Regions from separate parts of the Pseudoalteromonas sp. JSTW genome, predicted to be linked through region 1. Evidence: predicted binding sites of a transcription regulator. Region 1 holds the regulator's gene; each other region holds the start of a gene.

Evidence for each region. The regulator sigma-54, encoded in region 1, starts transcription at its own class of promoters, with help from an activator protein. The targets are predictions, from matches to a motif close to GTTGGCACGNNNNTNGNNT.
Region 2: flgJ (flagellar assembly peptidoglycan hydrolase FlgJ) is a predicted target of sigma-54. The motif match lies at 2,054-2,072, and genes of this name have one in related genera.
Region 3: GZH31_RS03810 (BON domain-containing protein) is a predicted target of sigma-54. The motif match lies at 2,181-2,199, and genes of this name have one in related genera.

Annotation. Positions count from the first base shown of each region.
Region 1 is NZ_CP058972.1:452,888-458,094, reverse strand. Features, by position in the region: gene kdsC (3-deoxy-manno-octulosonate-8-phosphatase KdsC) at 1-157, shown strand, start outside; gene lptC (LPS export ABC transporter periplasmic protein LptC) at 154-708, shown strand; gene lptA (lipopolysaccharide transport periplasmic protein LptA) at 698-1,219, shown strand; gene lptB (LPS export ABC transporter ATP-binding protein) at 1,216-1,941, shown strand; gene GZH31_RS02185 (RNA polymerase factor sigma-54) at 2,056-3,552, shown strand; gene hpf (ribosome hibernation promoting factor) at 3,579-3,866, shown strand; gene ptsN (PTS IIA-like nitrogen regulatory protein PtsN) at 3,870-4,322, shown strand; gene rapZ (RNase adapter RapZ) at 4,323-5,171, shown strand; gene GZH31_RS02165 (HPr family phosphocarrier protein) at 5,181-5,207, shown strand, end outside.
Region 2 is NZ_CP058972.1:963,900-969,106, reverse strand. Features, by position in the region: gene flgK (flagellar hook-associated protein FlgK) at 1-1,046, opposite strand, end outside; gene flgJ (flagellar assembly peptidoglycan hydrolase FlgJ) at 1,060-2,016, opposite strand; gene GZH31_RS04455 (flagellar basal body P-ring protein FlgI) at 2,142-3,236, opposite strand; gene flgH (flagellar basal body L-ring protein FlgH) at 3,249-3,932, opposite strand; gene flgG (flagellar basal-body rod protein FlgG) at 3,948-4,736, opposite strand; gene GZH31_RS04440 (flagellar basal body rod protein FlgF) at 4,758-5,207, opposite strand, start outside.
Region 3 is NZ_CP058972.1:814,606-819,812, reverse strand. Features, by position in the region: gene GZH31_RS03820 (tRNA1(Val) (adenine(37)-N6)-methyltransferase) at 25-723, opposite strand; gene srmB (ATP-dependent RNA helicase SrmB) at 800-2,026, shown strand; gene GZH31_RS03810 (BON domain-containing protein) at 2,244-2,573, shown strand; gene GZH31_RS03805 (hypothetical protein) at 2,619-3,551, opposite strand; gene radA (DNA repair protein RadA) at 3,597-4,982, opposite strand.

The DNA of each region.
Region 1 (5,207 bases):
ATTTGCCGTTGCTGTTAATGATGCTCATCCATTAATCAAAAAACTGGCTCATTACACCACCCTGTTACCTGGTGGCTTTGGAGCTGTGCGTGAACTAACTGATTTATTAATGCTAGAAAATGGCAAACCGCTAACTAGCGATGGAACGAGCGCATGAATATAGCCCGTATTTTACTAAGTGTTGTTTTTGTTTGTAGCATGGTTTGGTTATGGTATCCGTACTTTAATCAACCGACAAACACAGTGCTCAGTGAAGACGAGATTATCGCTACACCTGATTATACCGCAATCGCATTAAAGCAAACAGCCTATGATGATCAAGGTAAAATCAGTCATAAAGTGGCCGCTGCTAAAATGGAGCTGTATCAACAGCTCGGGTTCACCTTTTTTGAGCAACCCATTTTCACCATTTACGGTGATCAGCAAGTTTGGCAAGTAAAAGCCAAAGAAGCCACGTTATATGAAAACGATCAGCTTGTATTCGAAGGGGATGTAGTTGCTAAAAACCTTACCCATAATGGCATGATCGAAGATATTAAAGCTGAGAACATTAACATCGACATTGACAAAATGACCATGTTTTCTAAGCAACCTGTCACGCTGACAGGACCGAATTTAAAAATTACCGGTAAAGGTTTAAAAGCCGATTTAAAAGCCGAAATTGTTGAGTTAACTAACCATACACGAACCATATACTATGACCAATAAACTTAAGAAATTACTCCTGATCCCAAGCTTATTGATTGCGTTTTCTGGCGCAGCTGCTGAGCAGGCTGGCACACCAATCAGCATTAGCTCTGATCGCCAAGAAGGTCAGCTAAAAAATGGCATTGGTATCTTCGAAGATAATGTCGAGATCATACATGGTAACCGTCGTATTACAGCGGATCGACTCGAAGCACATGCAGGTGAAGTTGAAGGCACGGTTGAATTAATTATTGCCACAGGAAAGCCCGCTTACTTTGAAGAAAAACAAGCTGACGGCACTATTATGAGCGCCAGTGCTGAAGAAGTTCGTTACGATGTTGCTAAACGCTTATTAACACTCGTTGGCAATGCACAAGTGACTCAAGCAGGCCAAAAAGTCAGTGCCAAGAGCATTACATACGATATGGAACAGCAACTGATAAGTGCCGAGAAAGATGAAAACTCGACCGATCGTGTACACACTATTTTAGTGCCTGTTGATAACAAAAAGAACGATGAAGGCCAGCCATGAGCACACTAAAAGCAGAGCTATTAGCTAAAAGCTATAAGGGTCGCCAAGTTGTAAAAAATGTAGGCCTTGAGGTAGAAGCTGGCAGCATTGTCGGTTTACTTGGGCCAAATGGCGCAGGTAAAACAACCACCTTTTACATGATTGTGGGATTAGTGCCCAGTGACAAAGGTAAAATAAGCATTGATGATAACGACATCACCTTATTGCCAATGCACAGCCGCGCTCGCTTAGGTATTGGCTATTTGCCACAAGAATCATCGATTTTTAGAAAACTGACTGTTTATCAAAACTTAATGGCCATTTTAGAGACCCGTAAAGATCTCAATAAACAAGGCCGCGAAGAAACACTTAACAGCTTACTTGATGAATTTAGCATTCAACACATTCGTGACAGCCAAGGTATGGCATTGTCAGGGGGTGAACGCCGTCGTGTTGAAATAGCACGCGCACTGGCCGCTGACCCTAAATTTATTTTGCTCGATGAGCCTTTTGCTGGTGTTGATCCTATTTCAGTGTTAGATATAAAGAAAATTATTGAGCACTTAAAAAATCGTGGTATTGGTGTATTAATTACTGACCACAATGTGAGAGAAACCCTTGATGTTTGTGAAAAAGCCTACATTGTTTCTCATGGGGAGCTAATTGCATCAGGTACACCTGAACATGTGTTAGCCGACCAAACTGTACGCGATGTGTATCTAGGCGAGCAATTCAGGCTTTAAATACGCCACCGACTAGAGCATCTGCTAGACTTATAACAATGACAATAAATCAAATAAATAGTTAACGGCATCGTGCTATTGTTTGATAAGACTAAAAAGGATTGTTAGGGATACATGAGGCAATCATTACAGCTGCGCATGGGCCAGCAACTTACAATGACTCCACAACTGCAACAGGCTATCCGTTTGTTGCAGCTCAGTACATTGGATCTCCAGCAAGAAATTCAAGAAGCGTTAGACTCTAACCCTTTGCTTGAAGTTGAAGAAGCAGATTATGCAGAAGAGAGTATTGGCAAGAACGAGCAAAAAGCCGAATCTGACGATACCCAACTAAGCGCGTCGGCTGACGAAGCTGCGAGCGAGTACGAGCAAGAAAGCAGTGATGCCCTCAACAAAGACACCGTAAGTGACGACTTAGCAATGGATGTTACGTGGGATGAGTACATGAGTGCTGCCCCATCAAGTTCCTCAGGTCCAATGCCTGAAGATGAATCAATTTACCAAGGCGCATCAACCGAAACTCTCCACGAATACCTAATGTGGCAGTTACAACTAACTCCATTCAGCCCAACAGACGAAGCGATTGCCGTTGCGATTGTTGAGGCAATTGATGATTCGGGTATTTTAACCGTAAGCTGCGAAGACATTGTTGAAAGCTTCAATCAAAATAACGATGAAGAAGAAATCGAACTTGATGAAGTCGAAGCTGTCTTAAAAAGAATCCAATTATTCGATCCTGTCGGTATTGGCGCCCGTAGTTTACAAGAATGTTTGTGTATTCAATTACGCCAATTCGATGCTGACACCCCCTATTTAGCTGAAACTAAAATGGTGTTATCAGAACATATTGAATTATTAGCGAGTCGTGACTATCGCACTTTGATGAAAAAGACTAAGCTTAAAGAAAGTGAGCTGAAAGAAGTCATGACATTGATCCACAGCTTAAATCCAAAGCCTGCGGATACAATTGTTAGAGAAGAGTCTGAATACGTGATACCCGATGTATCCGTAAAAAAAATAAAAGGCCGTTGGGTAGTTGAACTAAACCCAGACTGCATGCCGAAAATCAGAGTGAATAGCCACTATGCGGCGATGTCACGTTCTGTAAAATCAAGCAGTGATAGCCAATTTATTCGCTCTCATTTACAAGAAGCAAAATGGTTTATTAAAAGCTTAGAAAGCCGTAATGACACGTTATTAAAAGTGACTAACTGTATTGTTCAACAACAACAGGCTTTCTTTGAACATGGTCCTGAGGCCATGAAACCCATGGTATTAAATGATGTCGCAGAAATGGTCGAAATGCATGAATCAACAATTTCGCGAGTAACAACACAAAAATACATGCATACCCCGCGGGGAATTTTTGAGTTGAAATATTTCTTCTCCAGCCATGTAAGCACTGAAAATGGGGGTGAGTGTTCATCTACGGCAATTCGCGCTTTAATCAAAAAGCTAATCGCCGCAGAAAACACAGCTAAACCATTGAGTGATAGCAAAATTGCAGATATATTGGCTGAGCAAGGAATTAAAGTAGCTAGACGGACAATAGCAAAATATCGAGAGTCTCTAGCAATACCTCCGTCGAATCAGCGTAAGAGTCTGATTTAGACGTTTTACATAGAAGGAAAATGCTTATGCAACTAAATTTAACTGGTCGTCATGTAGAAATCACAGATTCATTAAGAGACTATGTAAACACCAAGTTTGCGAAACTAGAAAGGCATTTTGACCACATTAATAATGTTCATGTCATTCTAGATGTAGAAAAACTAAGCCAAAAAGCAGAAGCAACTTTACATGTAAACGGAGGCGAGTTATTTGCCTCTACTGAACACCAAGATATGTATGCAGCCATCGACTCGTTAATCGATAAACTTGATCGTCAAGTAATTAAACACAAAGAGAAATTAGCTCGACACTAAATTATGAAACTTAGTTCACTTACTAACCAGGACTGCAGCAAAGCTGCGGTCCTTTTTAATAGCAAAAAAAGAATTCTCGAATTTATCAGCGAACTGGCTCATGAGCAGCTCCCTCATTTATCTCAGCAAGATATACTCAATGCCCTATTGAACAGAGAAAAATTGGGCAGCACGGGTATTGGCCGAGGTATTGCGATTCCACATGGTCGTATGAGCGGTGCAGATCAGCCACACGCATTTGTAATTGTGAGTGAGTCACCTATAAATTTTGATGCAATTGATAATCGTCCAGTGGATATTTTTGTCGCACTCATCGTACCAGATGGTGACTGTCAGCTTCATCTAAAGACCTTATCAACAATTGCTGATAGACTTAAAGACAAAGAATTTTGTAAACAGCTACGCAGTGCTAAAACAGATAGTGATCTGTTTAAAGTCATTGCATCAGAGGCATAAATGGAATTAATTATTATCAGCGGTCGCTCTGGTTCAGGTAAATCAGTCGCTTTACGAGTACTTGAAGACTTAGGCTATTACTGCGTTGATAATATTCCTGTAAACCTGCTTCCTTCGTTAGTACGCAGTGTGTCAGATAATTACGACAAAATTGCTGTAAGTATCGATGTGCGTAACCTGCCGAAAGAACAGCAAGAATTTAACGATATTCTTGAGTATTTACCGGGCTTTGCAAAACCCACGTTGTTTTATTTAGATAGTGATGATCAAACACTAATCAAACGGTTCTCTGAAACTCGCCGCTTACACCCATTATCGATTGACTCGCTGCCGCTTGATTTAGCGATTAAACAAGAAAAAGTATTACTGGATGTTTTGATCACCCGTGCCGATTTTATGATTGATACGACCGATCTCAGCGTGCATCAGCTTGCCGAATCTATTCGCGAAAAAATACTGGGTAAAAAAGACAAAAAGCTCATTATTACTTTTATGTCGTTTGGCTTTAAGCACGGCATTCCAAAAGAAGCTGATTACGTATTTGATGCTCGCTTTTTACCGAATCCACACTGGGAACCGGATCTAAAACCACTGACAGGCTTAGACCAACCAGTAAAAGATTACCTTGCTAGTCACAGCATAGTGCAAAAGTTTACATGGCAAATTCAAACCTTTGTACAAACATGGCTCCCTCACTTAGAGCGAAATAATCGCAGTTATTTAACCATTGCGATTGGCTGCACAGGTGGACAACATCGCTCGGTTTACTTAGCGCAAACCATTGGTGAGAGCTTTTCGAAAAGTCACGCAAACGTGAAAATACGCCACCGCGAGCAAGATACCCAATAGGCAACGACGATGCATGCTGAAGACACTTTTTTAATC
Region 2 (5,207 bases), 510 kb from region 1:
CCCTTACCAGGTTCAAGTGTTGCCGTCATGGTCGATGAACCGGTATTAGCTTGATAACCAAAACCATTCACCGTTGGAATGGCAAAAATATCACCACCAATTTCACCATTTGCGTCCATACCAAGACGGTTTTGCTGATTAAAGGCATCAGCAAGGGCTAAGCCCATTTGGCCTAATTGATTCTGGGCTGGCACTAAAATGTCATCACGAAATGACAGTAAGCCGCCTATTTTGCCTTTAAGTTTACTTACATCAACCTCAAGCGGCACGGCTTTGCCACCATTAACATCTAAATGTAGCTCTTTGAAGCTAGGATCGGGATCGCCAGTAAATGAAAACAGGTTAAATGTACCGCTTTCCATCACTAATGCTTGACCAGATCCCAAATAGACTTGTTTCTCACCGTTATTACCGTTGAGAGTTTCTACATCAATGAGTTCTGATAAGTCACGAATTGCTTTGTCGCGCTCGTTGTACAGTCCGCTAGACGCTGACTCACGATCAGTGCCATGCACCGCGGCAATTTTAGAGTTCAATTCGCTAATACTTTGGATTAAGTTATTTGCTTCGTCCGAGAAAATTTCTAATTGCTCATTCACAACAGTCTGCTGGTCAACCACGATGCTTGAAAGCCTGTCCATTTGATCAATGAGGTTTTGTGCATCTGTCATAACCAGCGAACGCGCCACCGTCGATGAAGGCTGATTTAAGCTTTCTTGAACATTATTAAAAAACGAGTTAATGCTGGTTGATAAGCTATTCGACTCTTCAGAAAACAAGCTATCGACTCGGCTTGCTTCTGTTACAAACTGATCAAAAAATGCTTTATTTGACGTATCACGATTTAGCTGTTTTTGAGCAAACTCATTGAGTAAACGATACGTTTCACCCCGACCAACTTGGTTGTCGATCATGGTGCTGAACTCAGTGCGCTCACGAACATAACCCGCTGTATTTACATTGGCTATGTTTTTACTGGTCGTTTGTAAAAGCTCAGAATTCGCTCTTACACCTGAATTTGCTATGTCATATAAGCTGAATGACATGAGGACTTACTCCTTAACGTACCAATGAAGCAGCGACGCTTTGAAGCTCAACACGCTTCAATACCTGCTTAATTTTGTTGGCATAATTTGGATCAGTTGCATAACCTGCTTTTTGTAACGAATCTAAAAAGGCTGCAGGTTCTGCGGTGTTTTTTAGTGCGTCTTGATAACGTGGGTTTTCATTTAAGAAATCAACAAAATCATTCACACTGTCTTTAATTGACTGATAAGAACGGAAGCTTGCATGCTTTTTAACAGGCACACCTTGCTCAAACTCAAGCGTAACTTTACTTGCTTTGTCACCTTGCCAGCTCTTATCAGATTTAATGTTAAAAAGGTTATTACTACTGGTGCCATCCGCTTTACTAATAATATGCTTACCCCACCCTGTCTCAAGCGCAGCTTGAGCAACCATAACAGCAGGGTTTAAACCAATTTTTTCAGCCGCATTTTTTGCGTGCTCCCAAACAGAGCTAATGAAAGACTCAGCATCTTCAAAGCGGTTTTCTGATTGCTCATCAGTGGCAACTTCAGCCATTGAGTGTGTTTCTGGCTTAGCTTCTTGATTACCGCGAACACGCTTATCGCTATCAAACTCCGCGGTTGTTCTTAACACGGAACCAGGAGTAAATTTCTTACCGTCGGGCGATAGCTGCTGCACAATAAGATCAGCCAAACCCAGTGAGCCGTTAGAAGACAACTCAACAGAAAGCTGTTGATCATGCATTTCTTCAAAGAATTTTACGCCACTCGAGTTAAACGGACTGTCTTTGTCTTCAAAGGCTTCATTAGCCTTACGCATGCTTTTAAGCAGCATTTGCGTAAAGATAGATTCAAATTGTGCCGCCGCTTTTTTCAGCGCCTCTTTTGACGCATCGCTAGAGGCATCACTTTTTAGAGCACTTTGACGCAATGAGTCTAAGTTGCCTAAATCAAAAAAGTTTTGCTTGTCGAGATGATTCGTATCCATCAGCTTTTTGACACAATAATTAATAATGCATAATCAAATGCAATAATTACGCCAAAAGAGGATTTATCAGATTGAGGGGAGGTAGAAATGAAAAAACGCGCTGAGCTCAGCGCGTTTTTAATTGATTATATAATAACAAGTTGCCCGTTTATGGCTCCCGCCTCTTTCAACGCTTCAAGGATAGCCATTAAGTCACCTGGGGCGGCACCAACTTCGTTTATCGCTCTCACTAAATCATCAAGGCTAATACCTGGATTAAACACAAAAGCACGAGAGTCATCTTCATTAACATCGATAATACTTTGGTTTGTCACCACCGTCTCGCCTTCGCTCAGTGCATTCGGCTGCGATACGTTTTGCTGCTCAGCAATGGTCACGGTTAATCCACCGTGGGTAATTGCAGCTGGCTGTAATTTTACGTTTTTACCAATAACAATGGTGCCCGTACGTGAATTGACAATAATTTTTGCCGCAGTATCAGCCGGTGTGAACTCTAAGTTTTCAAGCGTTGATAAATACGATACGCGCTGCGATGCATCGCGCGGTGCAATGACACGTACAGACGCTGCATCAATTGCTTGAGCACTGTTTGGCCCAACTAAATCATTAATAGTTTGCTCTAGGCGCTTTGCCGTTGTGAAATCTGGACGATTCAAATTAAAGGTGATGTAGTCACCTTGCATAAACGGGCTTTTAACAGCGCGCTCAACCGTTGCCCCATTCGGAATTCGGCCAACGGTGGGAGTGTTTATAATCACTCGGCTGCCATCAGCACCTTCTGCGCCTAAGCCCCCCACGACCAAACTGCCCTGTGCAATGGCATACGTATTACCATCAACCCCTTTCAAAAAGGTTTGTAATAACGTACCACCGCGTAAGCTTCCTGCACTGCCAATTGAAGACACGGTAATATCAATGGTTTGACCTGGTTTTCTAAACGCGGGTAACTCGGCATGTACAGCAACGGCTGCAACATTTTTAATCTTTGGTTTTAAGTTCGCAGGAAGCGTGATACCGAAGCTATTTAACATCGCTTTAAAGCTCTGCTCTGTAAAACGACTTTGCTCGCCCGTGCCAGGTAAACCCACCACTAAACCATAACCGACTAATTGATTTGAGCGTACACCCTCAACCATAGACACATCTTTAACTCGCTCAGCCTGAACAGAAAACTGTACGCTAATTAAGCAAAGAGCAATAATGTATTTAAACCCATTCATGATTTGTATCCTCTAAAATGGGAAAATAGAACTGCTAAAGAAGCGAGTTAACCAACCCGCACTTTGCGCTTCTTGAAGTTGACCTTTACCTGAGTATTGAATGCGCGCATTCGCAACTCGGTTTGAAGTCACCGTATTATCTGCTGTCACATCTTGGGGACGCACTAAACCTTCAAGACGAATAAACTCTTCACCGGTATTTAAAGTAAGCCACTTTTCGCCACGGATCACTAAGTTACCGTTCGGCAAAACTCGCATAACATTAACTGAAATATCACCAAATAAGCTGTTCGATTGATTCGATTTAGAATCACCTTTAAATGATGAATCTGAACCAATACCAAATTGGATACTATCACCACCTATATTCACAGGATTGCCGCCTAAACCAATGACTGGGTCAAGGCTTGCGTCGGTTTCTTTATCGGTTTCGGTTTTCGCCGCTTTGGTTGCCTGAGTCGATTCTTGCAGTTTAACCGTGATGATATCGCCTGCCCGCAACGCTTTTTTATCTGAATACAGGTCATTTGATAAATAACTATCAAATAATGAACCAGTGGGTACCATTTGCTCTGCTGCAGGCTCTGGGTACATTGGCGCATAGTAAGGGTCATCCTGAACCACATGGTTATTTTGTGTTGCCATACAACCACCGAGCAATAACGCTGTTGATGTGACTAAGATAATGTTACGCATGCTGCCTCCTACCCATTATAACTGTTGGTTAATGTAACTAAGCATTTCATCAACAGCCGAAATCACTTTTGAATTCATTTCATAAATTCGCTGTGTTTCAATGAGGTTAACGAGCTCTTCTGTTACATTCACATTTGAAGTTTCAAGTGAACCTTGTACAACAGTTCCTAAACCATCAATACCGGGATTACCTTGCACAGGAGCCCCACTTACAGCCGTTTCGGTGTAAAGGTTTTGACCCATAGGCTCAAGGCCAGATGGATTGATGAAATCACTGATAGTTAGCTGACCAATAACAACATTGTCAGCTTGGCCTGAGATACGCACCGACACTTCACCATCTTGTGATACCGTAATTGATTGTGCATCGTCTGGCACATTCATCTCTGGTTGCACAGGAAAACCGGCTCCCGCGGTAACAATGCGGCCATCTTCATCGGTGGTAAATTGACCATTACGCGAATAAGCGATATTGCCATCTGGGAGTAAGACCTCAAAAAAGCCCGGTCCTGAAATCATCCAATCCAATGAATTTTCAGTGGTAAGCATGTTACCTTGTGAAAAGTTCTTTTGGTTAGCAACCACTTTCGCACCCGCGCCTAACATCAAACCTGATGGCATTTCAGTGTCTTGTGAGGAACGACCACCTGGCTGATTAATATTTTGATACAGTAAATCTTCAAATACGGCGCGGCTTTTTTTGTAACCGACCGTGCTGGCATTCGCGAGATTATTTGAGATCACCGAAATATCGGTTTGTTGGGCGTCAAGCCCGGTTTTACTGATCCACAATGCAGGATTCATAACTCTACCCTCTCAGTCATCTTAAACAATGCGTAACAGCTGATCTTGACGTTCATCAATTTCTTCCGCTGTTTTCATCAATTTAACTTGTAATTCAAATTGGCGTTGATTGCTGATCATATCGACCATTTCATGTACGGGGTTCACGTTCGACATTTCAAGGGTGCCCGAAAGCACTTTTACATTATTTGAAATGTCGCAAAACCCACATAAATCATTTACCAACATGTCTGGCTTTGGCCTAAATAAGCCATCATTGCCTTTTTCTAGTTGATTGTTATCGGCTTCGATTACCTTTAAACGATCAACCACTTCTAAAAAGTTTGCAGGTGCCCCTTGTGGACGCACCTGAATTGACCCATCAGAACTAAATTCAATCTTCTCGATTGGTAAAGGCAAAATAATGGGGCCACCTTCGCCAATAACTTGACGACCATGACTGGTCATCAATGCGCCATCGGGAGTAATATT
Region 3 (5,207 bases), 360 kb from region 1:
CGGACTATTAATGGCTGGTATGCGTCACATTTTCAAATAAAAGTCCTTGCATAGCGCACTATATTCAGCACTGTACGCGCCACTGTTTGCATGAATCGTTAAATGTGTTGTCGTTAAAGGGGCTGCAACCTGACTAAATAACATTAAACTGCGACTGGGTGCTTTTTTCTCGGTTGTTTTAACTAAACACAGGTGGTTTAAATACCAGCCTTCTTGCTCTGCAATGGCAATAAATTGCTCGGCCTCAGGACAAGGCAGTATCACATTGAGCAGAGTATGTGCATGACTCAGCGCACTACACGCTTTGATTAATTCGCTAAAACTCAATCCATCGGTGTGGCGCGCTGTATTGCGTGCTGCATTATCGCCTTTAAGGCTGGCATTGAAATAAGGTGGATTAGTGATAATTGCATCAAAGGGGGTTGCTGCTTTAAAAGACTGCACAGCCCCTTGATAAAGCATAATGTCAGGCCAAGGGCTATTAGCAAAATTAGCGCGAGCATCAATACACGCGTTAACCTCTATTTCGATAGCGTTAACAACCGCCTTCGGCGCACGTTGTTTTGCCATTAAAGCAAGCAACCCGGTGCCTGTGCCAATATCAACAATTCGTGCAGCATCGCTTACATGTGCCCATGCCCCCAACAAAATCCCATCTGTTGAAACTTTCATTGCAGTGTGAGTTTGCCCTATCGAAAACTGTTTAAACACAAAACCTGACATTTTTTCACCTTTTCATTCACCAACAGCTGGATAGCGCGTATAATTAACGCCAATTGTCCTCTATTTATGTCACTCTATGCAATTTTCTGAATTTGATATCGATAACAAACTGTTAAATGCCATTAATAAAATGGGTTTTGATACGCCAACCAGCATTCAACAACAAGCGATCCCTGAAGCATTACAAGGGCGCGATATTTTGGCATCTGCACCCACAGGTACCGGTAAAACAGCCGCGTTTTTGATCCCAGCTATTCAATACTTGCTTGATTTCCCTCGTCGTGACCCTGGTTTTGCCCGCGTACTTATCATGACTCCTACTCGCGAGCTTGCTTATCAAATCCATGAGCATTGTGAACAGCTTGCTGAGCAAACACACCTTAAAATAGGTGTTGTGACGGGCGGCATTAACTATGGAACGCACAAAGAAATTTTTGAGAACAATAACGACATTCTTATCGCGACACCTGGGCGCTTAATGGAATACCTCGAAACCGAGAACTTCCATGCTGAAAATGTCGAAATGCTTATTTTAGACGAAGCCGACCGCATGCTCGATATGGGCTTTCGTAAAGAAATGCTGCGTATTTGTGATGAAGCCAGAAATCGTCGTCAATGTTTTCTATTTTCAGCCACACTTGAAGGTGACAGTGTTGAGCTTTTCGCTGAGCGTATTTTAAATGATCCTGCGCTACTAGAAGCAGAATCGTCGCGTAAAGAAAAAGCAAAGATCCACCAGTGGGTTCACTTAGCCGACGACTACAACCATAAGCTTAAAATGTTAGTCGATATCTTAAACGGCGATGATATCCATAAAGCGATAGTGTTCGTTAAGACCCGTGAACGCCTAGAATCATTAATTGGTGCGTTAAATAACGAAGGACTGCGCGTTGCTTGGTTACGTGGTGAAATGCCACAAGATAAACGCATGAAAGCAATGGAGAACTTCCATTCTGGCCGCAATAAAATATTGGTAGCAACCGATGTGGCTGCCCGTGGTATTGACGTGGCAGATATCAGCCATGTGATTAACTTTGATATGCCTCGCACCGCAGACATATACGTTCACCGTATTGGACGTACTGGTCGTGCAGGCAAAAAAGGAATCGCGATTTCATTTATCGAAGCGCATGACGTTGCCATTTTAGGCAAAGTTGAGCGTTACATCGAACAAAAACTAAAGCGTCGAGTAATCAAAGGGATAGAGCCGCAACACAAAGAAGCAAAAATCCCTTCTAAAAAGAAAAAAGATCCAGCAAAGATCAAAGCGAAGAAAAAGGCAAAACCAAAAAAGAAAAAGTAGTGCGTGCTTAATAAGCCTTGTTAATAAAAATGCCGAGCCTGTCTCGGCATTTTTATCGCTGTTATTTGCCGTGTCTTTTTTACTGAACTATGTGTAATTACTTCACATACAGTTTCTTCAAAAAAATAAAACCTATAAAAATCAACAAACTAAAATTGGAACAGAATTTGTAATTGTTCATACAGAGTTCAATCTGTCATTATTGCGAGGGAATTGTATGAGCCGTTTCAAATTATCTGTTGTCGTAACCTTATTTAGCTGTCTTTTTTTATTGGCTTGCGCCACACAAGCCAGTGCCAACACCCATGTTTTAACAACCAGTACTTCGGCGCAACCGCGATTACAGCAAGTGGCTTTAAAGAAACTAACGAATAACCGCAATTTTAAAATTGAAAACTTACAGGTTATTGTAAGTGGCGATACGATTGAATTATTAGGTTCAACGGAAACGGGGTTTCAACGTGCGCTGGCACAAAAGTTCTTAGAACACAGTCAGGGTGTAAGGCATGTAAAAAATAACCTTAAAGTGAGTAAACTAGAGAGTTGAACACTTTAAGGTTATTGCAGCTAACGCACGGCTGCGGTCAGCGGGTTATTCACCACTGGCTTTTAAATTAATAAATTTCGCAAGCTCTTCAGGCTGACCAACCAGCATCATGATTTGCTGGTTGATTTGCATCATCGACTTGCCTTCAGGTAGGCGTGCCGATAAAGACAATTTTGATAAACCACTGGCAAAGTTTTTAATCGCAGTGTCTAACTCCGCACTTACAGGAGCTTGTTGTAATTGCATTGCCACAACTTGCTCAAAGTCATCAAGTGTCATGCCTTGCGCTTTTAAGAAGCTTTCGACAACAGTTTTAAGTTCACCGTCGTCGTTGATTTCAAGCTCGATACTGCGCGGCTCTAATTGGCTCATTGCCGCCATCATTTTTGATTGTTGCTGTAGTTGTTGCTCTAAAGTGAGCTCAGCCCCATTCGCAGCATTTTGTGCTTGGCTGATTGATAAAGATGCTTCCATCAACGCCGTTGAATTTGCTAAACCAAGATTAAAACGTACATCAGCCACTTCGTTTGCCTTCACGTTAAGCGCAAACTTGCTATCACCTGACTCTTTGTTGTAATCAAGCGATGAATTCACGTTGTAACTCGTTGCGGCAAGCTTATTATTCGCACTGTCTGGAAGTTGCGATAAAAACTCATCACTAAAGCGGAAATTTGTCATCACGAAGCCCGTGTGGGGTGGGATCGCATCAACTTCGTAACCCGTCACTTCAATATTGTCGATAGTGGCAATGGTTTCATCGCCTTCAATGCTTTGCACATTTATACCAGACAACTGCATGCTGCTACTGAACACGCTTGCTGAAATATCGCTGTAAGTGATATCTACACCACTTTGGCTTGATAAAGCGCTTAGTTGCTTATCAACAACCTTTTTCACTTCCTGTGTTGCTGTATAGTTTGCGTAAACGACGCCACCTACAGCTGCAGCAACAACGGCTGCAATTACTAACTTTTTCATTTTATTTCCTTTGATTGGTGTTTTTTATAGTCTATCAAATTACAACTAGTTTATTAAAGACAGTAACTCATGCACTGTTTTAACAGGTGTAATTTTTGCGCCCAATCCTTCCATTGATTTATGGTAGTTACGATATGGAATAAAAATTTCAGTGAAACCATGCTGAGCGGCTTCTTTTACTCGCGGCACCCCACTGTCGATGGGCCTAACGTCACCATTTAAGCTTAATTCGCCCATAATACAGGTGGTTCTTGGCACAACAAATTCATTCAAACTACTCAACAATGCCGTAACTAATGCTAAGTCGATACAGGTTTCAGACTCATCAATTTTTAGGCCACCGACAATATTAAAAAACGTGTCATGAAAGATTTTAGTCTTGGTGTGTTTACGCAAAATCCCTGTGAGCATTTTGATACGATTCATATTTAAGCCAACACACACTCGTTGCGGAAACTCAGCCTCGGTTTCTGTGGTTAAGCACTGAATCTCTAACAATAAATTACGATTACCTTTACGAATACATGTAATAGCCGATCCCGGCGATTCGGTGCTTGACCCCGATAAAAATATTTCGCTTGGGTTGTCAACACTGAGCATACCGCGCTCACACATTCTAAAAATACCGACGGTATCAATATCGCCAAAACGGTTTTTATTGGCACGTAAGGTACGAATTTGCCCATCGTTGGTATCAATATGCAGCAGCGCATCAACAATATGCACTAAGGTTTGCGGGCCTGCGATTTCGTTGTTTTTATTTACGTGAGCAATAATGAACATGGTGACGTCATTTTGCTTACAATATTGAGTGAGTGCTTGTGCTGCACTTTTAACTTGTGAAGGAGAGCCTGGGCTGCCATTAGCGGCTTCTGTCACAACCGCTTGAATTGAATCGATCACCGCAAACTTAATCTTGTTCTTATCAAGCTCTTCAATAATTGCTTCAACGCTGGTTTCTGACAGTAAATAAAGCTCATCAGGGTTATAATCTAAACGCAGTCGGTTTACACGGTTTTTAAACTGCGATAATGACTCTTCTGCCGTACAATAAAGTGACGGCATCACTTTCGACATGCGAGCAATTAAATCTGACAATAATGTCGTTTTTCCAGCCCCTGGATCGCCCGAAATAATATTTACGGAACCGGTGGTCACACCGCCACTTAATACACGGTCTAACTCACCAATGTCGGTTAAGCGTTTTTCTGCTTCGGCGGTTTCGACTTCATTAATTTTTTTTGAGCCGCCGCCAACACCGCCTGCGTAGCCTGCAACCACGGCACGGCTTGCCGCTTGTTTTGACTGTCCGGCTGAGGGCTTAAATTCTGCTAGCGTGTTCCATGCACCGCACTTACACTGTCCTTGCCAGCGCTGATAGTTCATGCCGCACTCTGTGCAGACAAATTCGATTTTTGCTGATTTTGCCATTCGGCCTTACCTATTTAGGTCGCTAATTTGTGACTAACTTGTTATTAAAAACTGACACTTATCACAATTAATGTATAGTAAGTTTATAATCACAAAAAGATAACTCGTTGTAACTAAAACCTCTTACTCCAGCTCTTTATTCAACACACTGTTAAATAAAGAACCGCTTTAGGGCATAGTTTTTGCTTACAAATAAAACTTAACAGTGCTTGCCATTTATTTGGC